2 regions of the Geodermatophilus sp. CPCC 205761 genome follow, and region 2 is predicted to be linked to the other one. Evidence: predicted binding sites of a transcription regulator. Region 2 holds the regulator's gene; the other holds the start of a gene.
What was found. Region 2 encodes LexA, which represses DNA repair genes until DNA is damaged. Its sites were predicted from a motif close to TCGAACANNTGTTCGA; they were not measured.
Positions count from the first base shown of each region.

Region 1: the regulator LexA is predicted to act here: its motif matches at 6,346-6,361, upstream of dinB (DNA polymerase IV).

Region 1 covers NZ_JALPKQ010000064.1:2,554-17,961, forward strand. Annotated here, with positions in the region: gene MY526_RS24665 (DNA polymerase III subunit alpha) at 1-977, shown strand, start outside; gene MY526_RS24670 (VOC family protein) at 1,119-1,598, shown strand; gene MY526_RS24675 (class I SAM-dependent methyltransferase) at 1,670-2,428, shown strand; gene MY526_RS24680 (alkaline phosphatase family protein) at 2,425-3,594, shown strand; gene MY526_RS24685 (sucrase ferredoxin) at 3,607-4,548, opposite strand; gene MY526_RS24690 (cupin domain-containing protein) at 4,568-5,869, opposite strand; gene MY526_RS24695 (BatC protein) at 5,884-6,162, opposite strand; gene dinB (DNA polymerase IV) at 6,377-7,579, shown strand; gene MY526_RS24705 (DUF3040 domain-containing protein) at 7,772-8,170, shown strand; gene MY526_RS24710 (DUF2750 domain-containing protein) at 8,251-8,580, shown strand; gene MY526_RS24715 (transglutaminaseTgpA domain-containing protein) at 8,590-10,983, opposite strand; gene MY526_RS24720 (DUF58 domain-containing protein) at 10,980-12,350, opposite strand; gene MY526_RS24725 (AAA family ATPase) at 12,353-13,333, opposite strand; gene mraZ (division/cell wall cluster transcriptional repressor MraZ) at 13,685-14,119, shown strand; gene rsmH (16S rRNA (cytosine(1402)-N(4))-methyltransferase RsmH) at 14,517-15,408, shown strand, end outside.
Region 2 covers NZ_JALPKQ010000021.1:24,595-40,002, forward strand. Annotated here, with positions in the region: gene miaA (tRNA (adenosine(37)-N6)-dimethylallyltransferase MiaA) at 1-409, shown strand, start outside; gene dapF (diaminopimelate epimerase) at 406-1,275, shown strand; gene MY526_RS14325 (hypothetical protein) at 1,290-1,535, opposite strand; gene hflX (GTPase HflX) at 1,686-3,158, shown strand; gene MY526_RS14335 (phosphatase PAP2 family protein) at 3,225-3,977, shown strand; gene MY526_RS14340 (hypothetical protein) at 4,084-4,992, shown strand; gene lexA (transcriptional repressor LexA) at 5,128-5,811, opposite strand; gene MY526_RS14350 (LysM peptidoglycan-binding domain-containing protein) at 6,349-6,708, shown strand; gene MY526_RS14355 (hypothetical protein) at 6,830-7,465, shown strand; gene nrdR (transcriptional regulator NrdR) at 7,891-8,448, shown strand; gene MY526_RS14365 (vitamin B12-dependent ribonucleotide reductase) at 8,540-11,410, shown strand; gene MY526_RS14370 (hypothetical protein) at 11,857-12,849, opposite strand; gene MY526_RS14375 (hypothetical protein) at 12,875-13,264, opposite strand; gene MY526_RS14380 (IclR family transcriptional regulator) at 13,251-14,027, shown strand; gene MY526_RS14385 (class I SAM-dependent methyltransferase) at 14,374-14,979, opposite strand; gene MY526_RS14390 (histidine kinase dimerization/phospho-acceptor domain-containing protein) at 15,045-15,408, opposite strand, start outside.

The sequences.
Region 1 (15,408 bases), on a different contig from region 2:
CCGACTTCTGGCACCGGACGTCGGTGTCCCGGCCGGTGGTGGAGCGGCTGGTCCTCGCCGGCGGCTTCGACTCCCTCTACGGCTTCGGGGTGCGCGACCGCGAGGCCGGCCGGCCCACCCGCAGCCGGCGGCAGGTGACCCGGCGGGACCTCCTGCTGCAGATCGGTGAGCTGGACCGGTGGAGCCGCAGCGGGGCGAAGGCGAACTCGAACGGCCAGCTCAGCCTCGATCTCATGGGTCTGGAGCTGCCGGGGGAGGAGGAGCCGGCCGAGGCCGGACCCAGCTGGGCCGAGGGCAGCGGGCTGCCCGAGTTCACCGACGCCGAGCTGGTGCGGGCCGAGCTGGAGGTGCTGGGGCTGGACGCCAGCCGGCACGTCGTCGACTTCTACCGGCCGTTCCTCGCCGCGATCGGCGCGGTGCCGGCCGGGGAGCTGCTCGGCAGCCGCAGCGGTGCCGAGGTGCTGGTCGCCGGCGTCAAGGTGGCGACCCAGACGCCGCCGATCCGCTCCGGCCGGCGGGTGGTCTTCGTGACCCTCGACGACGGCACCGGGTGCACCGACTCCACCTTCTTCGAGGACGCGCAGGGTCCCTACGCGGCCACGGTCTTCCACTCCTGGCTGCTGGTGATCCGGGGGGTGCTGCGCCGCACCGGGCCGCGGGGGGTCTCGCTGCGGGCCACCGGCGCGTGGGAGCTGCCGGCGCTGCACGAGGCGTGGGAGACCGGCGGGGTGGCCGCGGTCGCCGAGCACATGGCCCGACCGGGGGAGTACACGGAGGCGGCGATCAGCGGGGCGGCGGCGTCGCACGGGTCCCGGCCGGTGGTGGTCAAGCCCGTGCTCGTGCACCCCACCGGGTTCCGGATGTCGCCCTACGCCGACATCAAGCCGGCCGGCGAGGACGCCGCGACCGCGGCGCGGCGGGCGGCCGCGGCGCCGCGCAAGCTGTGGCACTCCAGCCCCGGGAGCTCCGGCCACTGACGGAGGACACCCTCCCGCTCCGCTCGGAGCGGGACCCGCGAGGAGGCCGCTGCCGGTCGCACGGCGGCGGCGACCGATGAGTTGCCGGGCCGGTCGGGGTCCAACCACCACCGACGCGATCCAGCCGAGAGAGGACCCCCGATGCCGAAGCAGATCCCCTGCCTGTGGTTCGACGGCGCTGCCGAGGAGGCCGCCGCCCACTACACCTCGATCTTCCCGAACTCCTCCATCGGCGAGGTCCTCCGCTACGGGCCGGGCACCCCGATGCCCGAGGGCACCGCGATGACCGTCAGCTTCACCCTCGACGGGCAGGAGTACGTCGGGCTCAACGGCGGACCGCAGTTCCCGTTCACCGAGGCGATCTCCTTCCAGATCATGTGCGCCGACCAGGAGGAGGCCGACCACTACTGGACCCGGCTCACCGAGGGCGGCGAGGAGGGCCAGTGCGGCTGGCTCAAGGACAAGTTCGGCGTCTCCTGGCAGGTCGTGCCGACCGAGCTCATGTCCCTGCTCACGGATCCGGACCCCGGCCGGGCCCAGCGCGCCACCGAGGCGATGATGCAGATGCGCCGGATCGACCTCGCCGAGGTCAGGAGCGCCGCCGACAGGGTCCCCGCCTGACCGCCCCGTCCAGAGGCTCGCCGCGAGCTTGCGAGCGGTGAGGAGGACGGGGTCCTTATAGGCTCCGACGGGTGCCGCCGTCTGCCCCCGCCCCGTCCGCTGCGGACCAGCTGCCCGCTCGCGCGGCCGCCGTCTGGGCCGCCCTCGACCCGCTGGTGGGGGCGGGCACCGCGCTGCGCGTGCTCGACGTCGGCGGCGGCAGCGGCAACTTCGCCGTCCCGCTGGCCCGGCTCGGCCACGAGGTGACCGTCGTCGACCCCAGCGCCGACGCCCTCGCCACCCTGCACCGGCGGGCGGAGACCGCGGGGGTCGCCCCGCGGGTCCGCGGCGTCCAGGGCGACGGCGACCTGCTGCACGAGGTGGTCCCGCCCACCGACGGCGACGAGGGCAGCTACGACCTCGCCCTGTGCCACTCCGTGCTCGAGGTCGTCGACGACCCGGCCACCACACTCCGCGAGCTCGCCCGGGCGCTGCGCACCGGCGGCACCGCCAGCATCGCCGTGGCCAACCGGGCCGGGGCGGTCCTCGCCCGCGCCGTCGGCGGGCACCCGGTCGAGGCGCTCGCCCTCCTCGAGGACCGCGACCCCGACCCCCGCCGCGCCGCCCGGCCCGCGCGCCGCCGCTTCACCCCCGACGACCTGCTGGCCCTCGTCGCGGCGGCCGGTCTCCGGCCGGGCACCTGGCGCGGGGTCTCCGTCGTCGCCGACCTGCTCGACGTCGCCTCCGGCGCCGACCCCGACGCCGTCCGCCGCCTCGAGCTGGCGCTGGCCGGCCGGTCGCCGTACCGGGACGTCGCCACCGGGCTGCACGTCCTCGCCACCCGCCCATGACCCTCCCCGCCGGCCTGCAGCGCCCCGCCTACGGGACGGCGACCCTCGCCGACGTCCTCCCCGGCGCGGCCGCCGCCCTCGGGGTGCCGGTCGAGCGCGGGGACCTGCCCGCCGACCCGCTCGGCCTCACCGCGGCGCTCGCCGGGGCCCGCCGGGTCGCCGTCCTGCTCGTCGACGGTCTGGGCGCCGACCTCGTCCGCGCGCACGCCGACCTGGCGCCCGCCCTCGCCGCCCTCGCCGCTCCGGCCGGCGACCTGTCCGCTCCCTGCCCGAGCACCACGCCGGTCAGCCTCACCACGCTCGGCACCGGCCTCCCGCCGGGCAGCCACGGCATCCTCGGCTTCGTCACCGCGGTGCCCGGGGAGGAGCGGACGCTCAACCACGTCCAGTGGGGCGACGACCCCGACCCGCAGGTCTGGCAGGCCCGGCGCAGCGTCTTCGAGCAGGCCGCCGCCGCGGGCGTCGAGGTCGCCGCCGTCGCCCCCTACGCCTTCGCCCGGTCCGGCCTCACCAACGCGGCCTACCGCGGGGCCCGCTACACCGGCACCGTCGGCCCCGGCGACCTCACCGCCGTGCTGCTGGAGTCGCTGGCCGCCGCGCCACGCACCCTCGTCTACGGCTACACCGCGGAGCTGGACCTCACCGGGCACGTCCGCGGCGTCGACTCCGCCAGCTGGCGCGCGCAGCTGGCCCTGGTCGACCGGATGGTCGAGCAGGTGGTCGCCGGGCTGCCCGAGGACGCCGCCCTGCTGGTCACCGCCGACCACGGGATGCTCGACGTCCCGCCGGCCACCCGGATCGACCTGGACGCCGAGCCCGACCTGCTCGAGGGGGTCGCGCTGCTGGCCGGGGAGCCGCGGGCCCGCTACCTGCACGCCGTCCCCGGCGCGGCGGACGACCTGCTCGCCCGGTGGCGGGAGGAGCTCGGCGACCGGGCGTGGGTCGCCGGGCGGGACGAGGTCATCGCCAGCGGCGTCTTCGGCCCGGTGGACGACGACCTCGCCGCCCGCATCGGCGACGTCGTGGCCCTCGCCCGCGGCACGTGGGCGCTCACCGCGACCGAGCAGGAACCCGGCCCCAGCCGGCTGATCGGCTATCACGGCTCGCTGACCCCGACCGAGCTGGCCATCCCGCTGCTCCTCGCTCGCGGGCGGGCCCTGGGCTGAGCCCGGAGTCGGTCAGACCGCCGGGACCAGCCGCACGTTCCAGATGTGGGTGTGCGCGTCGTGCGTCGCCCGGCAGGTCAGCCGCACCGCCTCCTCCGACGGCCGGCTCTCCACCTCGGCGACGACGTCGCCGTCCGGACCGGCGAGGGTGACCAGCCACCGCTCCACCTCCGCCCCGGCCGCACTCAGCCGGCGCACCCCGCGCGGCGGCAGGTCGTCGACCGCCAGCAGCGACAGCTCCCCGCGCGCGACGTGCTGGGCCGCCTGCACCGGCGGCGGGCACCCGGACCGGCCGCGCAGCCACGGGAGCGCGACCCGGCCGGCGGCGTGCGCGGCGACCAGGTCGGCGCCGTCGCCGGGCACCTGCCCGTAGTAGAAGCCGTGCGGCAGGACCAGCACGTTCGCGGCGAAGCGGTCGCCGCCCAGGTGGCTGCACTCCCAGACGTCGTCGGCGGCCAGGGCCTTCGCCAGGGGGCGGCCGCGCAGCGCACAGCAGGCGTCGTGGCCGCCGTGCGCGCACACCAGGTAGGTCGGCCCGGAGGAGGCGTCGCCGGCCGAGCCGTCCCACGGGGCCTCGACCAGCTCGGCGTCGCTGGACCGCACCGACCACCACAGCCCCTCCTGGCCGGGCCGGCCGTCGACGTAGGCCCACCGCCGCCGGGAGTCGGTGAGCTTGTCCCCGGGCCGGCGGACCAGCAGCACCCGGACGTTCTCCACCCGCGCCCGGTGCGACAGCAGCGGTGCCACGGCGGGGTCGAAGCGGGACTGCCGGAGCGCGTCGACGCCCCAGGGTCCCGGCTGCTCGATGAGCAGCCAGCGCTGGGCCGGCGAGGCCGTGCCGACGCCGGAGTCCCCGCGCAGCAGGGCGCCCACCGAGCAGCGGTTCTCGTCGATCCGGCCGACCGGCCGGCCGGGCGCCTCCGCGGGACGGCAGAAGTCGGCGACGTCCGTCACGCCCGGAGGCCCGGCCGGCTCACGATCCGGGCGCGCGGTCACGGGTCCCATCGTGCCCCGCGGTCGGGTCCGGGACGACGGCGTCGGGCACGACCGCGATCGACTCGGTGACCAGCCGCCGGGCGAGCGTGAGCTGGTCGGCGGCGTCCAGCCCGGGCAGGTCGACCACCTTCAGCTCACCGGCGGCGAGCAGGCCGGCCACCGCGGGGCGCGCCTCCGCGGGGAGCTCGAGCGACCGGCGGCCGGCGACCAGCGTCACGCGACCGTCGACCGGTTCGCGCAGCCGGCAGCGCAGCCGGGGCCGCAGCCGCAGCACCGTGTCGGCGGTCAGGGCGGCGGCGGCGGTCGCCTGGGCCAGCGGCGCCACCGGCTGCGGCCGCACCTGCGCCCAGGTCCGCGCGCGCAGCCGGTCGGCGACGTCGGCCGGGTCGACCCGGTCCAGCCAGCCCCGCAGCGCGGCGACCACCGCGGCGACGTCACCGGCCACCGCGGCCGGGTCGGCGAGGTCGAGGCCCAGCGGCAGGGAGCGGCGCAGCGAGGGGTCCTCGGCGGCCAGTTCGCGCACGAGGTCCAGCGCGGACTCGGCGGCCGCCCAGCGGGTCACCGGGTGCACGCCGACGGTCAGGTGCGCGCTGATCCCGCCCAGGGCGACCGCCGAGTGCAGGTGGCCGCGGGGGAGGTAGAGGGCGTCGCCGGGGCGCAGCACCGCGTCGATGACCGGCTCGCGCTCGGCGGCGGCGGCCACGGCGGCGGCCCGGTCGGTCCAGGGCTGGGTGCGCAGCGGGTCGGGGAGCACCGGCTCGTGGATGCGCCAGTGCTTCTCGCCGGCCACCTGCAGCACGAAGACGTCGTGCACGTCGTAGTGGGGGGAGAACCCGCGCGAGGACGGCGGGGTGACGTAGGCGTTCACCTGCGTCGGGTGGCCCAGGTCGGTGGCGAGCTGGTCGGCGAACTCGATCAGCGGCGGCCACAGCCGGTGCAGCCCCTGCAGGACGACGGTGCTCCCGTCCGCGAACAGCCGCAGCACCGCGTCGGAGGACACCTGGTCGGCGATCTCGGCTCCGGCGCCGCCGGAGGTGGTGAACCGCTTGGGGTCGACGACGGCGCCGTCCTTGGCGATCCGCAGGAAGGGGGTCCTGAGCCCCCGGCGGGACAGCAGCTCGTCGACCGCGGCCAGGTCCAGCAGGTCGGCGAAGGAGGCGCCGGTCTCCTCGGCCCTCGTGAGCAGCGGCCGGCGGGACCAGTACCGCTCGGCGAACTCGTCAGGGTCCAGGGCGGTGCACCGGCGCAGGGCCGGCCGGGAGTCCGGCCGACCCTGCACGGTGGGGTTCTCGGTCAGGCCGAACCGTCCGCGCCGCCGTCCGCCCCGCCATCGGCACCGCCGTCGGCACCACCGTCGGCGCCACCGTCGGAACCGCCACCGGCACCGCCGTCGGCACCACCATCGGCACCACCATCGGCACCGCCGTCGGAACCGCCGCCGGCCGCGCCACCGTCGCCGGGGCCGTGGCCCGCGCCGCTGTCGGCTCCGCCGTCGGCACCACCGTCTGCGCCGCCGTCGGCACCGCCGTCGCCGCCACCGGGGGTGGTCATGTCATCGTCGTCGAGCGCCATGGGTCTCCGATCAGAGCGGTAGCGGGCCGCCGGGTGGCGGCCTCCGGTCGGTGCCTTACCTCACTCATCCTGCTCTCACACACCCGCCCCGACCAGCGGGAACGGCGGCTCTGCAACGGGTCGGTCACGACACGGGGTGGAGGTGCCCGGACGGGCCCGGGGGAGTTACCGTCCACCCGTGCGTCGAACGCGTGTTCGACGGCAGGGAGGAGTCATGGCCCAGTCCACCCGTGCCGCCGGCTGCACCGTGCTGCACGTCGACATGGACGCGTTCTTCGCCAGCGTCGAGGTGCGCCGCCGCCCGGAGCTGGCCGGCACGCCGGTCATCGTCGGCGGGGCCGGCAACCGGGGGGTGGTCACCTCGGCCACCTACGAGGCCCGCCGCTACGGCGTGCACGCGGCGATGCCGACCTCCCGGGCGCTGCGGCTGTGCCCGACGGCGACGGTGCTGCCGGGGGACATGGCGCTCTACGGCGAGGTGTCCCGGTCGGTCATGGCGCTGTTCCGCTCGATCACCCCGCTGGTCGAGCCGCTGAGCCTGGACGAGGCATTCCTCGACGTCTCCGGGGCCGGGCGCCGGCTGGGCGACGCCGCCGAGATCGGTGAGTACATCCGCGGCCGCGTCTACGACGAGCAGGGCATCACCTGCTCGGTGGGCGTGGCCGGCACCAAGTTCGTGGCCAAGCTGGCCTCCACCCACGCCAAGCCCGACGGGATGCTCGTCGTCCGCCCCGCCGAGGTCATGGACTTCCTGCACCCGCTGCCGGTCGGCGCGCTCTGGGGGGTGGGCGCCAAGACCGAGGAGGTGCTGCTCCGGCTCGGCCTGCGCACCGTCGGCGACCTCGCCCACGTGCCGGCCCGCACCCTCCAGCGGGCGGTGGGCCAGGCGGCCGGCGGTCACCTGCACGAGCTCGCGTGGGGCCGCGACCCCCGGCGGGTGGTGCCCGACGAGCCGGAGAAGTCGACCGGGCACGAGGAGACCTTCGGCACCGACGTCGACGACCCGGCGGTCATCCACCGGGAGCTGCTGCGGCTGTCGGAGCGGACGGCGGGCCGGCTGCGCTCGGGCGGCTGGCTGGCCCGCACGGTGACCATCAAGGTCCGCTTCGCCGACTTCGCCACGATCACCCGGTCGCGCACCCTCGACGTCCCCACCGACGTCGGCCAGGAGCTCTACGAGACCGCCCGCGCGCTGTTCGACGCCCTCGGCCTGGACCGGGCGCGGATCCGGCTGGTCGGGGTGCGCGCCGAGCGGCTGGTCGAGGCGGGCTCGGCGCCGCGGCAGCTGGAGCTGGGCGCCCGGGAACACGGCCGCCGGGAGGCCGAGCTCGCCGCCGACCGGGCCGCCCGCCGGTTCGGCGCCGGCGCGGTGCGCCCGGCGACCCTCCTGCACCGCGACGCCCTACGCACCCGGTGACGACGGCGGCCGCCCGGGAACCCGGGAGGGCCGCCGTTCGTCCCCTCCTGGAGGCTGCGACCCACCCGCGAGAGTGATCACGGCGCGTCGGCGACGGCTCGCCTTTCGCGCCCCGCAAAGGGCTCGTATCCTCGTTGTCACCGTCGGCGGACACCGCCGACGGGTTCTGGCTTTGGCCCATTGGAGGTCGACGTGCCGCTCTCCGAGCACGAACAGCGACTGCTGGAGCAGATCGAGCGCGCCCTCGTCGATGACGATCCCAAGTTCGCCTCGTCGGTCCGCACCGGTGATCGCAGGATCAAGGCGCGCCGCCGGCTGCAGCTCGGCGCCCTCCTGGTCCTCGTGGGCATGGCCGTCCTCGTCGGTGGCGCGGTGGCCCCGTCGGTGCCGCTCGGCGTCCTCGGCTTCCTCATCGCCTTCGGCGGCCTGGCCCTCGCCGTCCTCAACTACCGGTCCGCCACCGGCGCCGTCGAGCCCGGCACGGCCGGTCCCGCCGCCGCGCCCGGTCGCGGCGGTCGGGGGAGCAAGCCCCGCAGGCAGCCGCTCAAGAACCGGCTCGAGGAGCGCTTCCGCCGCCGCTACGACCAGTAGCCGCACGTCCCTCCCGGCAGCCGCCGTCCCCCGCGGACGGCGGCTGCCGTGCGTCAGGGGCCTGGACAGAGAGGACCGCCGTGCCGGACCAGGTGGAGGAGGCGCTCGCCGCGCAACAGGGGCTGTGGGGCTGGGGTGACGCCGACGGGATCGTTCCGTGGACCGGTGAGGACGGCGCCGACGTCGTCCCGCTGTGGACCGGGGCCGAGCAGGCGGACGCCGCGTCGAGGGACGGCGCCGACCCGGGGGAGAGGCCGGTGTTCCTGGACCTCGACGCGCTGCTCGACGCCGTTCCGGAGTGGCTGGCCGCCGGCGTCCGCGCGGCCCGCCTGCACCCGGAAGGCGGGCTCCCGCTGACCGTGCCGCTGGTCGAGCTGACCGAACGGGTGCTCCGCCTGCAGGTCGGCTGAGCGCGCCCGTCAGCCGCGCTGCGGCGCCCGCGGGCGCACCCGCAGTCGCAGCCGCGTCCGCCGTGCCATCGCCGCCCGCGCCCCGGCGAACAGGGACGGCGGCCACAGCACGGCCCGCAGCCGGGCCGATCGCGAGGCACCCGCGAGCAGCCCGTGCCGGGCGGTGGACAGGGCCGCCCGCAGCTCGGCACCGGCCGGTGGGGCGCTGCCGGGCCGTGCGTAGCTGGCCGCCTCCTCCGCGCGGGCCAGCCGTGTGACGGCGTCCGCGGCGGCCTGGGTCGATCCGTGCCGGCCTCCGGCCCGGTGCCCGCCGGCCCCGGCGGCCTCGGCCAGCTGGGCCGCGACCTGCCGTGGCGTCCGCGCCGGGTCGCCCTCCAGCCCGAGGTCCAGCGCGATCGCCGCGAGCTCGTCCCACAGCGCCCCGGCGCCGCCCGTGGCCAGCCGGCGCCGTCGCTGCAGCGCCCGCAGCCCGGCGGGCACCGCCGCCAGCGCCGCGACCCCGAGCAGCGCCGCGGCCCCCAGCAGGACCGGTTTCACCCAGCCGGCCGCCTGCGGCGCCGCCTGGGGCGCCGGTCCGCCCTGCGGCGCCTGGTCCGGCTGCGGAGCGGACGGCACCGGTCCCGGCAGCGGCGTCACCGGGGTGTCGGTCCGGGGGTCGATCTCCTGGTCCGGAGCGCGCGGCGCCCACGGCAGCTCGACGGCGCGGTCGACGTCGATCGGCGTCGGGTCGAACGGCACCCAGCCCAGGTCGTCGAAGTACACCTCCACCCAGGCGTGCGCGTCGTCGCTGGTGACCAGCCGGCTGCCGTCGGTCTGCACCGTGCCGGGGGTGTACCCGAGGACGACCCGCGCCGGGATGCCGGCCGCCCGCACCAGGGCCCCCATCGCCCCGGCGTACTGCTCGCAGTAGCCCTGGCGCAGCCGCAGGAAGTCGGCGAGGTCGTCGCCGCTCGTCCCGGGCGCGGTGGACAGCGAGTAGCGGTAGCCGTTGGCGGGGTTCGTGAAGTGGTCGTAGATGGCCCGCACCCGCTCGACGGGCGTCTCCCGCCCCGCGGTCAGCGTCGAGACCAGGTCGACCACCTCCGGCGCCAGCGGCGGCAGAGCGGTGTAGCGCTGGACGAGGGGCAGGTCCGGCGGCAGCTGCCCGGCCGCGAGCAGCTCCTCCTCGCTGGGCCGCGGTTCCACCGCCGACACCGACCACGTCCGGCCCTCGGTCGTGACGTCGCGGCCGAACACGGTGGCCGTCCCCGGGTCGAACCGCCACTGCTGGGGATCAGCCACGGCCACGGCCAGCGGGGAGTACAGCAGGGGCAGGAAGCGGTCCTCGTGCCCCAGGGCGGTGATCAGCGCGTCGACCGGCCGGCCGTCCCGGCGTCCCGGCAGCGGCGCGAGCTCGCTGTCGTCGCCCACCGACGTCTCGCCGTCGAGGTTGCCCACCGACCAGCCCTCCTCCGCGTCGTACACGTCGAGGGCGACCACCCGCAGGTAGCCCGGGTCGTCGACGGAGGCGTCCACCCGCAGCAGGTCGATCGGCTCGTCCAGGGTCAGCTGGCCCTGCAGCGCGGCCGCGGGGTCCAGTGACGTGCCGGTGGAGCTCCCGCCGGGGCCGAAGCCGTCGGCGAAGGTGCCCTCGGTGAACGTCGGGACGACGGCGCCGACGACCAGCCCGATCAGCACCGCCACCGCACCCGTGCGGAGGGCGGTCAGCGTCCCGGTGCCCAGCAGCGGACGGCGACCCTCCCGCGGACGCCAGCCCAGCCGCCGGTGCTGGTCGGCCCACAACAGGAGGGCCAGCCCGGCGGCGGGCGCGGCCACCGGGAGCGCGCCGATCGTGCCGGTCACCGTGCTCACCGGCACGCAGAAGAGGACGAGCAGCCCCAGCCCGGCCAGCGCCGGCTGCCGCCCCCCGACGGCGACCAGGTCGACGACGACGGCGACCATGCCGACCAGCAGCGTGGTGAGCGTCAGCAGACCGGTGAGGGGCAGCGCGGGGGTCGCCTGCTCGCGCAGCTCCACCGAGCCGTCGGCCATCACCTGGCCGAGGTCGGTGACGCTGTCCGGGGTGGGGAGGACGCCCCCCAGGGCGGCGGCCGGCGCGAACAGCGCGGTGACCAGGCAGGCCAGCGCCGCGAGCTGGCCGAGCGGCACCAGCGGCACGCCGAGGCCGACCCAGATCGCGGGCACCGGCCGGTCGCCGGCGATCGCCGACCACAGCGCCGTCCCCGCCCCGCGCAGCACCAGGCCGGCGGCGGCGACGACGGCGAGGGCGGCCAGGACCGGCGGCACCCAGGCCCGGTCGGTGAAGACCGGCACCAGGGCCCACGCGCCCAGCGCGGTGGCCGCGGCGGCGGCCAGTGTCGTCCCGGCGTCCTGGACGAGCTCGCGGGCCGTGGACTCGGTCATGCCCAGGCCCCCCGCAGCCCGGCCGGCACCACGCCGGCGCGGCCCAGCTGAGCCCAGACCGCCGCCACCGAGTCCTCGGCGCCGGCGACCGCGACCTGCCAGCCGCCGGCCCGCAGCAGGTCGGCGGCGGCCTCCTGCTGGCGGGTGAGCTCGGAGCGGGCGGCGCCACCGGCCGGCCGGCGGCCGCGCACGGCGCCGGACTCGGCCCAGCGGCCGATGTCGGCGAGCACGGCCAGGTCGGTGGTCGGTCCGGAGCGGGCCCGGACGAGCTCGGCGGCGTCCTCCGGCCCGATCGCGCCGAGCAGCGCGATCACCGACCCCTCCCCGGCGACACGGGTGAGCAGGTCGATGCCCGGCCCCAGCCCGGTCAGCCGGGACGGGGTGATGCCGGCGAGCCGGTCGAGCAGCTCGCCGCGGCCCAGGCCGTCGTGGTGCCCGGTGGGGGTGAGCTCGCGGGCGTCGGTGATCACCCGCAGGGTGGCGCCGCGGCCGATCAGCTCGGTGCCGATGCTCGCCGCGGCCTCGATCAGCCACTCGAGGCTGTCGGGCGGGGGTGCGTCGGTGCCGGCCTCGGCGGCGCGGGCGTCGGCGGCGTGCCCGCGGGCGATGAGGTGCGCGCGGGCACGGGTGTCCAGCAGCAGGGTTCCCTGGGCGCGCCACGGACGCTCCTCCAGCCGGACCATGAGCTCTCCGGTGCGCGCCGTCGCCCGCCAGTGCACCTTGCGCAGGTCGTCGCCGTGGCGGTAGGCCCGCGTGCTGACGTCGTCCTCGCCGTGCACCGCGATGGACCGCCGGGCGCCGGACCCCCCGCCGCCGTGGCCGCCGGCCGGCCCACCGGCGCCGAGGGGCACGACCCGCGGCACCACGACCAGCGGGGCGCTGTCGGTGCCGGCGATGCTGCGCAGCACCAGGCCGAACGGGTCCACCAGGCGCAGTCGCAGCGGCCCCAGCCGGTAGCGCCCGCGGCGGCTGCCGTGCACGCGGTAGTGCAGGGTCGCGGTCTCCCCGGCGGGCAGCCGCTCCACGACGAACTCCGGCGACGGGCCCGTCTCGGCCGGCACCGTCTCGGCCAGCAGCCACAGCCCCCCGGTGCCGCGTCCGGCGTTGGTGACCTCCAGCCGCACCTCGGCGTGCCCGCCGCGCGGCACCCGTGACGGGGTCACCGTGCGCCGGGACGCCACCCGGAACCGGCGCCGGGCCACGGTGGCCGCCGAGAGCAGCGGCAGCGCCAGCACGAACAGCGCGATCTGCACCAGCGGGCGCTCGCCGAGGAGCACGCCCAGGACCAGGAGCGTGAGCCCTGCGGCGACCAGGCAGCGGCCGCGCAGCGTCAGCGTGCCCAGAGCCGTCGCGACCGGTCCGCGCACCGTCAGCGCCCGCGGGGCACCGGGACGGTCGCCAGCAGGTCGGTCACCACCTGCTCGCCCACGCGGCGGGCAGCGGCGGCGTCCGGGGTGAGCAGCAGGCGGTGGGCCAGCACCGGCACGGCCACGGTCTGCACGTCGTCGGGCAGGACGTGGTCGCGCCCGGCCAGTGCGGCGGCGGCCCGGGCGGTGCGCAGCAGCTGCAGCCCGGCGCGCGGGGACGCGCCCAGGCGCAGGTCGGGGGAGCGGCGGGTGGCCTCGACCAGCGCCACCACGTACCGCCGGACCGCCTCGGACACGTGCAGCCGGCCCACGGCCGCCACCAGCGTCCGGATGCAGGCGGCGTCGGCCACCGGGGTGAGGGAGGCCAGCGGGTCGGTGGTGACCATGTCGTCGAGCATGGCCAGCTCCGCCTGGCGGTCCGGGTAGCCCATCGAGACCCGCGCGGTGAAGCGGTCGCGCTGGGCCTCCGGGAGGGGGTAGGTGCCCTCCATCTCGATCGGGTTCTGGGTGGCCATCACCAGGAACGGCCGGGCCAGCTCGTAGCTGATGCCGTCGACGGTGACCTGCCGCTCCTCCATGCACTCCAGCAGGGCCGACTGGGTCTTGGGGGAGGCGCGGTTGATCTCGTCCGCGACCACGATGTTGGCGAAGACCGCGCCGGGCTTGAACTCGAACTCCCGGCTCTCCTGGTCGTAGATCGCCACCCCGGTGACGTCGCTGGGCAGCAGGTCGGGCGTGAACTGGATGCGGCGCACGGTGGCGTCGATCGAGGCGGCCAGCGCCTTGGCCAGGGTGGTCTTGCCGACCCCCGGCACGTCCTCGATGAGCAGGTGGCCCTCGGCGAGCAGCACCACGAGCGCCAGGTGCACGACATCGGGCTTGCCGTGGACGACGCGGGCCATGTTCCCCGCGATGCGGGCTCCTTCGGCTGCTACGTCGACCGAGGAACCCGTGCCGTCTGTGGTCGTGGTCACCTCGGTCACGGAACCACGGTACGTGCGCGGAACCGTGGCCGGACGGTCCCGCGGAACGGCGGCCGGTGCGCGAGCCGACTTCCTGCCCCGAGGAGCCCCACGAGGGCCCGGCGACGGTGTGCGACGACCGGCCGCCGGGTGGTCCGGTGGGGGCGGCGCCCCCCTGCGCCCCACCGGGCTCACCCACCCCGCGGACGACGCGCTGACCTGCGGGTGGGGCGGTGGGGAGGCCTGGTCACGACATGGTGTCGAGTGGTGTCCGGTGGGGCGTAGTGGGTTACTGTGTGGCCCGGTGGGGAGGCAAGGCCCGTCCCGGGTGCACCCCGGAGCACGAGGAGGACCGATGGGGGAGGTGATCCGGTGTTCGTCGGCAGCTATCCGCTGCGGCTCGATGAGAAGGGCCGGCTCGCACTCCCCGTCCGATTCCGCGAGCAGGTGGCCGGCGGCATGGTGATCAAGAAGGGCCAGGAGCGCTGCATCTACGGCCTCACCATGACCCGGGTCGCCGAGCAGAGCCAGGCGGCGGCCTCGATGGCGCCGTCGGACACCGCCGCCGCCCGCATGCGGGCCCGCATGAGCTTCGGGTCGATGGTCGAGGTCGAGCCGGACAAGACCGGCCGCATCACCATCCCCGCGAACCTGCGGGAGTACGCCGGACTGGACCGCGACGTCGTCGTGGTCGGCGTCGACACCCGCTTCGAGATCTGGGACGCCGCGACCTGGGACGCCTACGTGGCAGAGCAGGAGGCCATCTACTCCGAGATGGAGAGCGAGGGGATGCCCACCCTGTCCTGACCCCTCCGCCGTCCCTCCGACCCCCTCCGGGCCCCACCCGACCGAGCCGACTTCCCCGCGGCTCGACCGGACCGGCCCGAGTCGCCTTCCCCGCGACTCGGTCCCCGGCACGGAGATCCCGCACCGCCCACGGGCGCGCCGCCGGCAGCAGGCCGGCGCGGGCCCACCCGTCCCCGCGGGGCACCACCTGACGCACTTCCCCGGCGCCAGGCGGGCCCCGCGGGCGGCGGACCGGGTCCGCGTGCCCCACTCCGCCCCACCACCCCCACTGCGCCCCACCGGTGCGCGAAACGCCCGCTGCCCTCCACCCGCCGACCGCCGCCCCGCGCCACCATGGACGGGCACTCCGGCCCGCGACCCCCGCGCGGCCTCCGACCCGCCCGAGGAGCAGCCGACGATGAGCAGCACGGGTTCTGCCGCGGCACCGGGCCCCTCGCGGCCCGCGGTGCACGTGCCCGTCCTGCTCGAGCGCGTGACCGAGCTGCTCGCCCCCGCCTGCGCCGCCGACGGCGCCGTCCTCGTCGACGCGACCCTCGGCCTGGCCGGGCACGCCCTCGCCCTGCTGGGCGCGCACCCGGGGCTGCGGCTGATCGGCCTCGACCGCGACCCCGAGGCCCGCGCCGAGGCGGCCCGCCGGATCGGGGCGGCCGGCTGCGAAGACCGCGCGACCCTCGTGCCCGCCGTCTTCGACGAGCTGCCCGAGGTGCTCGACCGGCTCGGCGTCCCCGAGGTGCAGGCCGTCCTCTTCGACCTCGGGGTCTCCTCGCTCCAGCTGGACCGGCCCTCCCGCGGGTTCAGCTACGCCGCCGACGCGCCGCTGGACATGCGCATGGACCCCGCCGCACCGCGCACCGCCGCCGACGTGGTGAACACCTATCCCGCGAACGAGCTGGCCAGGGTGCTGCGGGTCTACGGCGAGGAGCGGTTCGCCGACCGCATCGCCCGGGCCATCGAGCGGGAACGGGCCCGCGAGCCCTTCACCCGCACCGGGCGGCTGGCCGAGCTGGTCCGCGCGTCCATCCCGGCCGCCACCCGCCGCACCGGTGGTCACCCCGCCAAGCGGACGTTCCAGGCGCTGCGCATCGAGGTCAACGACGAGCTCGGCGTCCTCGAGCGGGCCCTGCCGGCGGCCATCGAGGCGCTGGCCGTGGGCGGGCGGATCGCCGTCATCACCTTCCACTCCCTCGAGGACCGGATCGTGAAGCGGACCCTCGCCGCCGGTGCCGTCGACCGCACCCCACCGGACCTGCCCGTGCCGCTGCCCGAGCACGGCCCCACGCTGCGCCTGC
Region 2 (15,408 bases):
CGGCGGCCCGTTCCGCGCGACGCTGCCCGAGCCGCGCCCGCACTACCCCGCGGTGGTGGTGGGGCTGGACCGGGACCCGGCCGAGCTCGACGAGCGGGTCGCGGTGCGGGTCCAGCGCATGTGGGCGGCCGGCTTCGTCGCGGAGGTGGCCGCCCTGGCCGCCGACGGGCTGCGGGAGGGCCCCACCGCGTCCCGGGCGCTCGGCTACGCGCAGGTGCTCGCCCAGCTGGACGGCGACCTGGCCGCGGACGAGGCGCGGGAGCGCACGGTGACGGCCACCCGGCGGTTCGTCCGCCGGCAGCGCTCCTGGTTCCGCCGCGACGCCGCCACGACGTGGCTCGACGCCGCCCGGCCGGACCTGGTGGACGCGGCGGCCGGGCTGATTCCCGCGCCTACGATCGTCCGGTGAGCGCGGATCGGGTCCTCGTCGGCCACGGCACGGAGAACGACTTCGTCGTCCTGCCCGACGCCGACGGCCGGTCCTGGCCCGAGGACCGGCTGGACGCGGCGATGGTGCGACGGCTGTGCGAGCGGCGTGCCGGGCTGGGCGGCGACGGGGTGCTCCGCGTCGTCCGCAGCAGGCACGTGCCCGACGCCGCCGCCGTCCTGGGGGAGGGGCTCGCCCACTGCGAGTGGTTCATGGACCACCGCAACGCCGACGGCTCGCACGCCGAGATGTGCGGCAACGGCATCCGGCTGTTCCTGCACGTGCTCGTCACCGAGGGGCTGCTCGACCGGGCCGCCTGTGCCGACGGCGTCTGGATCGGCACCCGCGGGGGGCCGCGCCGGGTCGGCGCCGCGCCGGACGGCGGCTACTGGGTCGACATGGGTCCGGCCCGGCCCTTCGGCACCGGTGAGGCCACCCTGGGCGGGACGGCGTTCCCCGGTCGCGCGGTCTCCATGGGCAACCCGCACCTGGCCTGCCTGACCGGCGTCGACGTCGCCGGCCTCGACCTCGCCACGGCGCCGTCCGTGGACGCGGAGCTGTTCCCCGACGGCGTGAACGTCGAGTTCGTGAACGTGCTCGACCCGGGTGCGCACATCCGGCTGCGGGTGTCCGAGCGCGGCGTGGGGGAGACGCGGTCCTGCGGCACCGGCGCCTGCGCCGCCGCCTGGGCCGCCCTCGAGGACGCCGGCGCGGCCAGCGGGACGGTGGTCGTCGACGTCCCGGGTGGCCGGCTCACCGTGCGCGTGGACGAGCGGACGACGGTCCTCACCGGTCCGGCGGTCGTCGTGGCCGCCGGCGAGCTCACCCCGGAGTGGCTCGGCAGCTGACCCGGGGGCGAGGGTCAGTCCCGCGCGCCGCCGTTCGTGGTGTTCGCCGACTCCTCCGGCGACTCCGGCACCATCGACTCGCCGACGGTCCCCGGACTGCCCTCGGGCTCGCCGCGGCCGCTGTCCTGGTCCGGCCCGCCGGTCGTACTGCCCAGGCCGCCGGACAGCGGGTTGCGCGGCGGGTTGAGCCCCTTCGGGTCGCGGCCCGGGTCGTCGATCTCCTCGTTCGCGCCCAGGCTGCTGCTGCCGGACTCGCTCATCTGTGGCCTCCTCGCGATCGGTCGTCGTCCGCCCCTACCCGGCTGTCGCACGGGCACGCCTGACCGGGATGGACCCGGGGGACCACGGTGTTGTACCGGGCGATGACAACTCAGATGCCCCCTCTCGCGGGGCGTGCAACGCTGGAGACGATGACGACAGCACAGAACGACGCCGCGTTCGACGAGGCGGCGGACCGGGCCCCCGACGAGACCCGCCCCGCGCCGGCCGGCCAGTGGGACGAGGCCGACGACACCACGGGCTCCTACGAGCTCGAGGCGCGCGGCGCACTCCGTCGCGTGGCCGGCCTGTCCACCGAGCTCGCCGACGTCACCGAGGTCGAGTACCGCCAGCTGCGCCTGGAGCGCGTGGTGCTGGTCGGGGTGTGGACCGAGGGGACGCAGGCCGACGCCGACCGGTCCCTCGCCGAGCTCGCCGCGCTGGCCGAGACCGCCGGCTCGGAGGTGCTCGAGGCGGTCAGCCAGCGGCGCGACAAGCCGGACGCCGGCACGTACGTGGGATCGGGCAAGGCGGCCGAGATCCGCGACATCGTCGCGGCCACCGGCGCCGACACGGTGATCTGCGACGGCGAGCTCACGCCGGGCCAGCTCAACCAGCTGGAGAAGATCCTCAAGGTCAAGGTGGTCGACCGGACCGCGCTGATCCTGGACATCTTCGCCCAGCACGCGAGCAGCCGGGAGGGCAAGGCGCAGGTCGAGCTCGCCCAGATGCAGTACATGCTGCCGCGGCTGCGCGGCTGGGGTGAGTCGCTGTCCCGTCAGGCCGGTGGCCGCGTCGCCGGCGGTGGCGGCATCGGTACCCGCGGTCCCGGTGAGACCAAGATCGAGACCGACCGGCGGCGGATCCGCGCGCGGGTCAGCAAGCTGCGCCGGGAGATCGCCGGCATGGCCACCGCGCGCGCCACCCAGCGGGCCAGTCGCGGGCGCAACGCCGTCCCGAGCGTGGCCATCGCCGGGTACACCAACGCGGGCAAGTCCAGCCTGCTCAACCGGCTGACCGGCGCGGGCGTGCTGGTGGAGAACGCCCTGTTCGCCACCCTCGACCCGACGGTGCGCCGCGCGCAGTCCCCGGACGGTCGCGAGTACACGCTCACCGACACCGTCGGCTTCGTCCGCCACCTGCCGCACCAGCTGGTCGACGCCTTCCGGTCGACGCTGGAGGAGGTGGCCGCCGCCGACCTGCTGCTGCACGTGGTCGACGGCTCCGACCCCGACCCGCTGGGTCAGATCGACGCCGTCCGCATCGTCCTCCGGGAGATCGACGCGGCCGCGGTGCCCGAGCTCATCGTCGTCAACAAGGTCGACGCCATGACCGAGGACGACGTCCTCACGCTGCGCCGGGCGCTGCCCGGCGCGGTGTGGGTGTCGGCCCGCACCGGTGAGGGGATCGAGCGGCTGCAGGAGATCGTCGCCGGACGGCTGCCGCACCCGGACGTGGACGTCGACGTCCTCGTCCCCTACGACCGGGGCGACCTGGTCGCCCGGGTGCACCGCGACGGCGAGGTGCTGAACGAGGCCCACGAGGCCGAAGGGACGCGGCTCACGGCGCGTGTCGACGGCGGGCTCGCCGCGGCGTTGGAGCAGTTCAGCGCGCCGGTTGCCTGACCGGTACCGGCCGCGGGGCCGGTCCGGCCGGGGCTGCACCGACGCCCCGGCCGGTACCGTGAGGCGGTGACCAGCGGCGCGGTGCGGCGGCGTCCGGGCGAGCAGGTGCCGCCGGACGACGCCGTCGTGCCCGTCCGTCACGAGCGGGTCGTCTCCAGTGGTCGTCCGTCGTGGTGGCTGCTCGTGGTCGCCCTGCTGGTCACGGTCGGCACCACCGTCGACCTGCTCAGCCGCGGCACGCTGGAGCGGATGGACCTGCGGGTGTCCGAGGCGGTCAGCGCCTGGGACCTCAAGGACTCGGCCGCCTACTGGCCGGTCTGGGCGGTGACCCAGCTCGGCGGTCGCGGGTTCATCCTCATCGTGCTCGCCGGGCTCGTCGGGCACCTGGTCTGGCGACGCCGCAGCGTGGTGCCCCTGCTCCGGGTGATGGTGGCGCTCGCGCTGCTCACCGTCGTCGTCTACGGCTTCAAGTACGGGACCGGCCGCACCGCCCCGGCCTACCCCGGGTCGTTCTTCTACCGGGACGGCGCCTCCTATCCCTCCGGGCACGTGGCCAACGCCGTGCTCATGTGGGGCGTCGCGCGCTGGCAGGCGGTGGAGTTCCGTCTCGTCCCCCCGGTCCAGCGGTCGTTCCGGCTGCTGAGCATCGTCGGCCCGGTGGCGACCGGCGTGGCGATGGTCTCCCTCGACTTCCACTGGGTCACCGACGCCGTCGTCGGCGCCTCCGTCGGCATCCTGCTGTTGGGCGTGGTTCACGCACTGGATGCAGTCGTGCTGTCACGCTGGGTTCGTGCCCGAGCCGGCCGACCGACCGCGTAGCGGCGTCCGAGGGCGACGTCCAGTCGCGGCGATCACGCTGGCGGGGGCAGTCGTCCTCGGTGCCGGCCTGCCCGCGTCGGCGTCGACGGAGGCCCCTGCCGGCCCAGTGACCCGCTGCCAGATCACCGATCCGCGGCTGCCGGAGGTCTCGGGGCTGGTCGTCGTCGGGGACCGCATGCTGGCGATGAACGACGGCGGCGACCAGGTCGACGTCTACGAGCTCGACGGGAACTGCCAGGTGCTCACCGTGCAGTCCGCGCCGATCGATCCCTACGACCCCGAGGACCTCGCCGTCGCCGCCGACGGCACCGTCTGGCTGGCCGACACCGGTGACAACAACGGAGTCCGCGACACGGTGGCGCTGCTGGCGCTCCGGCCCGACGGCGGCTCGGCGGTCTACCGGCTCGCCTTTCCCGACGGAGCCCGGGACGTCGAGGCGCTGCTCCTCGCGCCGGACGGCACTCCCTTCCTCGTGTCCAAGGAGGTCCTCGGTGCCAGCAAGGTGTTCCGGCCCGTGGCCGCGCTGGTCGGGTCGGGCGTCGTCGGGCTGACCGAGGTCGCCGGGGTGGAGTTCACCGTGACCGGCACGCCCGGCGGCCCGGTCGGGAGGGCCGGGCAGCTGATGGTCACCGGTGGCGCGGTCTCGGCGGACGGGCGCCTCCTGGCCCTGCGGACCTACACCGACGCCTACGTCTGGCCGCTGTCCGGGTCCGACGTCGCGGGTGCGCTCGCTGCCGAGCCGACCCGGATCGCACTGCCCGAGTCCCCGCAGGGGGAGGCGATCAGCTTCACGGCCGACGGCAGCGGCGTGGTGGTGGCCAGCGAGGGCCTGCCGAGCGACATCACCGTCGTGCCGTTGGCCGAGCCCCCCAGCCCGGCACCGGCCGGCGACGAGGCAGCCGCTTCGGAGGGACTCGTCGGCGGAGGCGTGTCGCCGATCGCCGCCGGGGTGGTCGCCGCCGTGATCGCGGCGGCAGTGGTCTGGATCGGCGGGAGGCTGCGCCGCCGCGACTGACCCGCGGCTGCGGGCCTCCCTCGTCCCGCCGGTGACCTGCACGGGCGGCGGTCCTCGCCCGTGCCGCCGGTGCCCGACGAGGCCGGCGGTCCTCGCCCGTGCCTCCGGCGGCGGCACGGGCGCGCCGGCGCCGCGTCAGACCCGGCGCAGCACCGTGACGACCCGGCCCAGGATCGTCGCCTCGTCGCCCGGGATGGGCTCGTACGCCGGGTTGTGCGGCATCAGCCACACATGGCCGTCCCGCCGCTTGTAGGTCTTCACCGTCGCCTCGCCGTCGAGCATCGCGGCGACGATCTCGCCGTTCTCGGCGTTGGGCTGCTGGCGCACGACCACCCAGTCGCCGTCGCAGATCGCCGCCTCCACCATCGAGTCGCCGGCGACCTTGAGCATGAACAGGGTGCCCTCGCCGACCAGCTCGCGGGGCAGCGGGAAGACGTCCTCCACGGCCTGCTCGGCCAGCACGGGACCACCGGCGGCGATCCGGCCGACCAGCGGCACGTACGTGGGGGCCGGGACCTGCTCGCCGGCGACGGCCGGGAGGGGGGCCGGCTGCACCGTCTCGCTCGCGGTGTCACCGGGCAGCCGGACGTCGAGCGCCCGGGGCCGGTTCGGGTCGCGGCGCAACCAGCCCTTCTTCTGCAGCACCGTCAGCTGGTGCGCCACCGAGGAGGCGGAGGACAGCCCGACCGCCTCGCCGATCTCGCGCACCGACGGGGGGTAGCCACGCCGCTCGATGGAGTCGCGGATGACCTCGAGCACCCGTCGCTGACGCTGGGTGAGTCCGTCCCCGGCCTCGCCCCGGTCGGGGAAGGTGCGCACGGATGCCGTCTCGGTGGTCGCCGGCGCGCCAGCCGCCCCCCGGCGATTCCCTGACGTCCCGCTCTTCTCCGCCACCGTCGCCTCCTCGCCGGCTGCTGTGCGCAGCGCGTCTCGTCCGTCGGGATGGACCGTAGCGCGCCGGACGCGCTGGATCAAACACATGTTCGAAGTGCGGGTGGAGCGCTGTGGCTTTCGTCGGACCCATCCGGTAGACATCGCACAGACGTTCGAATCGAACAAGCGTTCGATGGTCCGGCAGTTCCCTCGGGAGGAGTGGTCGTGGCACAGGTGCAGCAGGCGGTGTTGGAGTTCGACGACGCGGTCCAGGTGCCCTGGCGGCCCCGTCTCCGGGTGGTCCCGGCGGCGGACGGGCCACCCCGCGAGCACGCTCCGCGTCCTGCGGTGACACGGTCGGGTGAGGCGCGCGTCGGCGCCGCCCGACCGCCCGTGCCGACCGGTCCGGCCCGTCCGGGGGCGGCGCGCGGTGCGCGTCCGGGTGTGCCGGGCGCGCGGTCGGGAGCAGGGCCCGCGCGGCCCGTGACGGCCGGGGCGGCCGTGGACCGCACCGTGCGCGGCGGGTGTGGCCGGCCGGGGCGCCGGGCCACGTCGGGGCTGCGGCTGACCCGGCGAGCGCGCCGGCTGTCCGCGGTCCTGGCGCTCGGCGTGGGGGTGGCCCTGGGCTCCTGGCTGGGGCCGCTGGTGACCGGCGGTCCCGGCGACCTCCAGCTGGTGGGTGAGAGCACGGTCGTCGTCCAGGCGGGGGACACCGTGTGGTCGATCGCGGCGGAGGTCGCCGGGCCGGAGCAGGACGTCCGCGCCGTCGTCGACGCGATCGAGGCGCTCAACGACCTCGACCGCGCCGTCGTCGTCCCCGGTCAGGCGCTGCGGCTTCCCTGAGTCGTCGACACGGCGACACGTCGACCCGGCGACTGGCCACAAGGCCGGGTTCCCATGTTCGTCAACTGTCCGTACCGAGTTGCTAACCGTGAGTGGCGGTCCGGCGACTTACGGTCGACGGGTGTCAGTCACCTCGGAGCCGCGCTCGGCCGCCTTCACCCAGCACTCCCCGGATGTCGAGGTGTACTCGGACGGCGCGTGGTGGCCCGGCGCGATCCTGGGGTGGCGACACGACCAGCGTGGCGCCTGCGAGGTGTCGGTGCGTGCGGTCGTGGCCGGCCGTGAGCGCGCGAGCTGGGTCGACCTGGGTGACCTGCGGCTGCCCGAGCCGGAGCTGCCCGGGGCTGCCGGTGCCGAGCCGGCAACTGCGGACCCCGCTCCGGCGACGACTCTGCTGAGGCTGCCGCTCGGAGCGACGCCCATGGTCACCGTCGACGCAGCAGCGGCCCGCAGGCAACTCGTGGCCGACGTGCTGACCTCGCCCGAGTTCCCCGCGGTGGAGCCCGGCGCCCCCCGTCGGCGTCACGGCGGTGACGTCACGGCCGAGTTCCCCGCGATCCGGGGCGGCCTGCTCGCCGGCCGCCACCGGGCGCCGTCGCCGGCCGGTCGTCACCGCGCCGCCGACGACGACGTCGCCTCTCCGGCCGCCGTCGCGCCCCGGCCGCGGCCGGACGCCGACTGCCTGACCCGGCCGATGCGGTTGACCGACCGGGTGTCCCGTCCCCGGCTCCCGCGGCCGGGCGCCGCTCGCCCCTGATCGCACACCGCGGCCTGAGGTCGACGAACACGACGGACCCCCTGGGGCGGCGCCCCGGAGGCGCCGCCCGCGCTGCGCGGCGGACACGCACTACACCCCCGAGTCGCCCTTCGCGACCCTCCGGCCGCGTGTCGCCGTGACGGGTGGGAGCTGCGCGCAGTTGGTCACGGCAGTGTCTCGACGGAACAGTGGCGGCGTGTCCCGGCTTGCACATCTAGTAGAGGCCGCCCTAGGGTTCCCCTACATCTAGTAGTTGCACCGCTGTAAGCCCGTCCACAGGCCGGTCCCCAGATTCTCCCCGGAACGTCCACCGGATGTCCCCAGGAGGGTCCACAGACCGGCCTCCAGGGGTCCGGTCGACCACCGGCCGTGACCGCTGGCCGGGCGGACGCCGCCGCACACTCCACGAGGGGAGGGGAGACGCCGTGCGCTGCCCCTTCTGCCACAACCCCGACAGCCGCGTCATCGACTCGCGCGAGGCAGACGAGGGGGCCACGACCCGCCGTCGGCGCTCGTGCCCCGCGTGCGGGCGGCGGTTCACCACCGTCGAGGAGGCCGTCCTCGCCGTGGTGAAGCGCAGCGGCGTCAGCGAGCCGTTCAACCGCACGAAGGTCGTCGCCGGCGTGCGGCGGGCCTGCCAGGGCCGGCCGGTCGACGAGGACCAGCTGCAGAAGCTGGCCCAGCAGGTCGAGGACGCGATCCGGGCCACCGGCGCGGCCGAGGTGCCCAGCCACGAGGTCGGGCTGGCCATCCTGCGACCGCTGCGTGAGCTGGACGAGGTGGCCTACCTCCGCTTCGCCAGCGTCTACCGCGCGTTCACCTCGCTCGAGGACTTCGAGAAGGAGATCACCGAGCTGCGGGCCCGGCACATCGCCGCCGGGACCCTGCCGCTCCCTGGGATGCAGAACGACCCGCCGGTCGTGCGCCGGCGGGGTGGGGGGCGGACCCAGGCCGCCTCCGACGGCAGCGTCGCCGGAACGTGAGAACTGTCAGCACCACCCGCTACACACCAATCAGCAGCACCGGACTGCGGCTCTTCCCCAGCCGCCGGACCACCAGATGAGGGAGAGCTCCGTGACCGAGACCGAGGACCGCCTGTCGGGCCGCACGCGTCGCGCCGCCAAGGCGCCGACCCGGGGGAAGGGCCTGAAGATCAAGCGGGTCTTCACCACCGCCGGGGTGCACCCGTACGACGAGGTGACCTGGGAGCGTCGTGACGTCGTCATGACGAACTGGCGGGATGGTTCGATCAACTTCGAGCAGCGCGGTGTGGAGTTCCCCGCCGAGTGGAGCATCAACGCCACCAACATCGTCACGACGAAGTACTTCCGCGGTGCCGTCGGCACCCCGCAACGGGAGAGCAGCCTCCGTCAGCTCATCGACCGCGTGGTGCTCACCTACGGCCAGGCGGGCCGGGAGCACGGGTACTTCGCCACCGAGGGCGACGCGGAGATCTTCGAGCACGAGCTGACCTGGATGCTGCTGCACCAGTACTTCAGCTTCAACAGCCCCGTGTGGTTCAACGTCGGCACCAGCGCCCCGCAGCAGGTCAGTGCCTGCTTCATCCTCGCCGTCGACGACGAGATGGACTCGATCCTGAACTGGTACCGCGAGGAGGGGCTCATCTTCAAGGGCGGCTCCGGTGCCGGCCTCAACCTCTCCCGCATCCGCTCGTCCAAGGAGCTGCTCTCCTCCGGCGGCACCGCCTCCGGCCCGGTCAGCTTCATGCGCGGCGCCGACGCCTCGGCCGGCACCATCAAGTCCGGTGGTGCCACCCGCCGCGCGGCCAAGATGGTCGTCCTCGACATCGACCACCCCGACATCGAGGAGTTCATCGAGACCAAGGCGCGCGAGGAGGACAAGATCCGCGCGCTGCGCGACGCCGGGTACGACATGGACCTCGGCGGCAAGGACATCACCAGCGTCCAGTACCAGAACGCGAACAACTCGGTCCGCGTCTCGGACGAGTTCATGCGCGCCGTCGAGGACGGCACCGACTTCGGTCTCCGCGCGCGCCTGGACGGCGCCGTCATCGAGACCGTCGACGCCAAGACGCTGTTCCGCAAGGTCACCCGTGCCGCGTGGGAGTGCGCCGACCCGGGCATCCAGTACGACGACACGATCAACGACTGGCACACCAACCCCGAGACCGGCCGCATCAACGCGTCCAACCCGTGCTCGGAGTACATGAGCCTGGACAACAGCTCGTGCAACCTGGCGTCGCTGAACCTCATGAAGTTCCTGAAGGACGACGGCACCTTCGACTCCAAGAGCTTCGTGAAGGCCGTCGAGCTGGTGATCACGGCGATGGACATCTCCATCTGCTTCGCCGACTTCCCGACCGAGCCGATCGCGGAGACCACCCGCGCCTACCGGCAGCTGGGCATCGGGTACGCCAACCTCGGCGCGCTGCTCATGGCCACCGGTCACGCCTACGACTCGCGCGGAGGCCAGACCCTGGCGGCGGCCATCACCTCGCTGATGACCGGTACGGCCTACCGTCGCTCGGCCGAGTTGGCCGGCATCGTCGGCGCCTACGAGGGCTACGCCCGCAACGCCGACGCGCACGCCCGCGTCATGCGCAAGCACGCCGCGGCCAACGACGCGATCCGCCCGGTCGGCGCCGACGACGCCGACGTGCTGCGGGCCGCCACCGCGCAGTGGCAGGAGTGCCTGGAGATCGGTGGGGACTTCGGCTGGCGCAACGCGCAGGCCTCCGTGTTGGCCCCCACCGGCACCATCGGCTTCATGATGGACTGCGACACGACCGGCATCGAGCCGGACTTCTCGCTGGTCAAGTTCAAGAAGCTGGTCGGCGGCGGCTCCATGCAGATCGTCAACCAGACGGTGCCGCGCGCGCTCAAGAGCCTGGGATACCAGGAGGAGCAGGTCGAGGCGATCGTCGAGTACATCGCCGAGCACGGCCACGTGGTCAACGCGCCCACCCTGCGTCCCGAGCACTACGAGGTGTTCGACTGCGCCATGGGTGAGCGGGCCATCTCCCCCATGGGCCACGTCCGCATGATGGCCGCGGTGCAGCCGTTCATCTCCGGCGCCATCAGCAAGACGGTCAACATGCCGGAGTCGGCGACCGTCGAAGAGGTCGAGAAGATCTACTTCGAGGGCTGGAAGCTCGGCCTCAAGGCGCTGGCGATCTACCGCGACAACTGCAAGGTCGGGCAGCCGCTCTCCGACGGCAAGGGCAAGAACGACGGCACCAAGACCGAGGCGCCCGTCGAGGCCGCGGCTCCGGCCGCGCTCTCGCACCCGGTGCGCAAGCGGCTGCCGAAGAAGCGGACCAGCGTGACGACGTCGTTCAGCGTTGCCGGTGCCGAGGGCTACATGACCGCGGGCATGTACGAGGACGGCAGCCTGGGTGAGGTGTTCCTCAAGCTGGGCAAGCAGGGCTCGACCCTCGCCGGTGTCATGGACGCCTTCTCCATCTCGCTGTCGATCGCGCTGCAGCACGGTGTGCCGCTGGAGACCTACATCCAGAAGTTCACCAACATGCGCTTCGAGCCGGCCGGCATGACCGACGACCCGGACATCCGGATCGCCCAGTCGGTGATGGACTACATCTTCCGTCGCCTCGCGCTGGACCACCTGTCGGTGGACAAGCGCGCCAACCTCGGCATCTTCAGCGCCGAGGAGCGCGCCGCGCAGGTCTCCGGCTACGGCACCTCCGCGTCGACCGCCACGGTGGCCGAGGAGGAGGAGGTCGACCTCGAGGCGCTGCGCGGCTCGGCGCCGACGGAGGCCCCGACCAAGCCGGCGGTCAAGGCCGAGAAGCCGCTCAAGGAGGCGCACTCCTCGGCCGAGCTCCTCGAGCTGGTCACCGGCACGGCGACCGACGCGCCGCTCTGCATGACCTGCGGCACGAAGATGCGTCCGGCCGGCAGCTGCTACGTCTGCGAGGGCTGCGGCTCGACCAGCGGCTGCAGCTGACAGACAGGCGCCGCCCGCCGGGATGTCAGCGAGATCCTCGACTGATGTCCCGGCGGGCCGGCCACCGGGTCACCATTGCTTGCGGTGACACCGCGTACCTGGTAGCCGCCCCGGCGTGGTGCTCCTCGGGCGCCGACGCTCCACCCGCCCCGGCCGCCTCGCGCGGCCGGGGCGGTGTGCCGTGGCCCCGAGGAACAGACGGGTGGCAGTCTCCCCTCACCGTCGCGCCGCGTCCGGCGTTCACGGGGCCGCGGTATCCGGCCCGCTGCGTCGGGTGGCGAAGCACAGCCGCCTGTGTCGCCCGGCGGTACCGCGGGGGACTGCCCCGGCTCCGGGACAGTCCCCCTCCTTGGATCCACCTCAGCCGCCCCAACCGGGTCCCGCCACCGCGTCCGAGCGGGACGGCCGGCCGAGCCGCTGGAGCCGCCGGCCGGCGTCCGTGCGCGTCAGACGACGACGGCGGCCAGCGACTCCGGCGCGAACAGCTCCTCGGGCTCGTAGCGGCGCGGCGAGAGCCCCTGCTCGTGGTGGTAGCGCAGGAACGTCTCCAGCGTCGTCCGGTTGGCCGCCAGCCCGTAGGGCCACCAGTCCTCGCCCAGCGCATCGCGGGTGCGCTCGACCTCGGCCCACAGCCACGGCAGCGCGTAGCGGAGCGCGGCCGTCTCGCCGATGCCCGCCAGCCCGGCGGTCTTGGCAGCGGCGCAGGCCTTGACCAGCTCCTGGGCCAGCCACCGGTGCTGCTCGTAGACCTCCCGGCGGATGACCAGCGTGTGCATGATCGGGAAGATGCCGGTGCGGGCGTGGTACTCCCGCTCGACGCCGGCCGGATCGGTGAACACCCGCCGGATGCCGCCGCCGCCCGGGGTGTTGTACGGGCCGGGGTTGCGGGCGCTGTAGACGGCGTCCAGCTTCCCGTCGAGCAGCAGCTGCGACAGGGTCGCGCCCGCCCCGATCGGCTCGACCTGCACGCCGGGCGGCAGGTCGAGCGTGACCTTCTCCTCCCGGCCGGGCTCGTCCAGCCCGCCGGTGCGGTAGCGCACCGAGGCGACGTCGAGGCCGTGGTGCTCGGCGAGGATGCCGCGGATCCACACCGAGGCGGTGATCTGGTACTCCGGAACGCCGACGGTCTTCCCGGCCAGCTCGGAGGGGTCCTTGATCGCCGAGTCGCTGCGGACGTAGATCCCGCTGTGCCGGAACGCTCGCGAGGGGAAGACCGGGACGGCGACGAACGGCGCCCCGCGGCCCAGGGTCATGACGTAGCTGGACAGGGACAGCTCGGCGATGTCGAACTCGCCGAACTTCAGCATGCGGAAGAAGGTCTCCTCCACCGGCAGGTCGAGGAAGTTCAGCTGCGCGCCGCCGAGGCGGACGGTGCCGTCGCGCAGGGGCTGCATGCGGTCGTAGGCCTGGCAGGCCATCGTGAACAGGGGTGCGGTCATCGGGTGCTCCAGTTCTGGCGGGCGGTCAGCCCAGCTGGCCGGGTAGGACGAAGAACAGGACCGAGGCCAGCGGTGCGACGACGATCATCGTCCAGCCGAACACCAGCAGCGTGCGGGAGACCGAGCGCTGCTGCTCCTCGGGGGCACTGGCCACGACCAGGGCGCCGACCGAGGAGAACGGGCTGGCGTCCACCACGGTCGCCGAGAGCGCGATGGCGATGAGCAGCCCGGTCGGGGACAGGTGGCCCAGCGCCATCAGCGGGATGGCCAGCGGCACGATCGCGCCGATCACGCCGGTGCTCGACGCGAACGCCGACACCAGCGCCGCCACGCCGCGGAGCAGCAGCGCGCTGACGATGCCGCAGGAGGGCTCCCGCAGCGTCGCCCCGAAGGTGTGCGCGGTGCTCGACGCCATCGGCGCGGCACCGGCCGGCCTGTCGGCCACCGAGGTGAGCCGGCGGACCGGGATGCCGCTGTCCACCGCGCACCGGCTGGTGCAGACCCTGGCCGCCTGGGGTGGGCTCGAGCGTCAGCCCGACGGCCGGTACCGGGCGGGGCTGCGACTGTGGGAGGTGGCGGCCTCGGCACCCCGGGCGAGCGGGCTGCGCGACACCGCGCGCCCCTTCCTCGAGGACCTCTACGAGGCGACGCAGCAGAACGTCCAACTGGCGGTCCTCGACAGCGGCGCCGCCCTGGTCGTCGAGCACTTCGCCACCCGCGTGGCGGTGCCGACGGCGAGCCGGATCGGTGGGCGGCTGCCGCTGCACGCGAGCGGCGTGGGCCAGGTGCTGCTGGCGTTCGCCCCCCGCGAGGAGCAGGACGCCGTCCTGGCCGGGTCCGCTGGAGCGCTACACCGACCGGACGATCACCTCGCGGAGGTGCTGCGCCGGGTCCTCGCCGGCATCCGCCGCACGGGCGTCGCGGTCGCCGCCAGCACGATGCCGCTGCCCGCACTCGCGGTCGCCGCCCCCGTCGTCGGCCGCGGCGGCCAGGTGGTCGCGGCCCTGGCGGTCGTCCTGCCGACGGAGGAGACGTCGGGGCCCGCGTACGTGCCGGCGGTCGTCGCGACCGCACGCGGGGTCTCCCTGCAGCTGGCCGGGGCCCCCATGACCCTGCCTGGCCGAGCAGCCACCGGCGCCGCCCGGCGGGTCGACGGCGGCACCGCGCGGGGCCGGTAGGCGATCGCGAGGCCGGCGGTCAGCGGCATCCAGGCCAGCAGAGGCCACACCCACCAGCTCACGTCATCCCCCTCCGATCGGACGGTCGACGCCGCCCACCCGGTGTCGAGCGGTGACGGCGCGCGTACACACCGTGGCAAGGGAGTCGGCGGGCGTCCATCCCCCCACCGGTGGGGTCGGCGGCCACACCCACCCGGCGGCCGCGATGTACTGGAGCCGGGCGCTGCCCGGTTACCAGGACGCCGTCGACGCGAGAGGGCAGGAGAGGTCGTGACGCAGGCAGCCTCCGCCGCCGTCCAGAAGCAGATCGTCGTCGAGGCGCCGCTCGAGCGGGCGTTCACCGGGGTCAGCGGGTGGCCGTGGCCACCTGCCACACCGCCCCCCGATGGGCGAGGACCGGCGCCAGGCCGCGCCCGGCCAGCACGTCCAGCATCGCCTCGGGTGGGTGCGCGAACGTGCGGAACTCCCGCCCGCCGGCCCGCAGCAGCCGGTTCTGCGTGGCCACCACGGCCCGGGACACGGCGTTGCGCGGCGGGAAGCTGAAGGCCAGCCGGGCCCGCGTGCGGCCGGCCGCGGCACCGAGCAGCTTCGGGTGGTCGGGGTAGCAGCAGACCACCCGGTGCAGCACCACGACGTCAGCGGGGGCCACCGCGGTCGGGTCTTCGGCGATGTCGACCAGGCGGCGGTGCACCCGGCCGCTCAGTCCGGCCTCGGCGACCAGCGCGGCCGCCTGCTGCTCGTAGGCGGGGGAGAGCTCGACGACGGTCGCCGACGTCGCGCCCCGGCCCAGCAGCTCGAGGGAGATCTCGCCGACCCCGCCACCGATCTCGAGCACCGTCGCGCCGTCCAGGCCGCCGGCGGCGAGCAGCTCGACGATCCGGCGGGCGGTCGCGTCCGGCCCCCGCCGCCGGTACCGCGCGGCGCGCCGCCGGGCGAACCGCGCGTCGAACACCCCGTCGCACCCGCGCGGGTCGCAGCAGCCGGCCACCCGGCCACTGTCCCACCGCCCGGCCCGGGTCAGGCGATGATGCCCTCGCTCGTCGAGACGGGGACGGCGCTGGCCTGCTGGGGGTCGTCCACCGCCCCCACCGGGAGCAGGAGCGTGAAGACCGGCGGCGACGGGCGGGTCAGCACCAGCCGGCCGCGTTCGGCCTCCGCGAGCCGGCGGGCGAGGGCGAGGCCGATGCCGTGACCGTCGCGCCGGTCGACCCGCCGGTCGAACAGGGTGCTGCCGCTCCCCGGCACGCCTGGGCCCTCGTCGGAGACGTCGACCGCCACCGCACCGGCGGCTTCGCGGACGGCGACGACGACGCTCCCGCGCCCGTGGGTGGCCGCGTTGTCCAGGAGCACCGCGAGCACCTGGCGGACGGCGGCGGTGGAC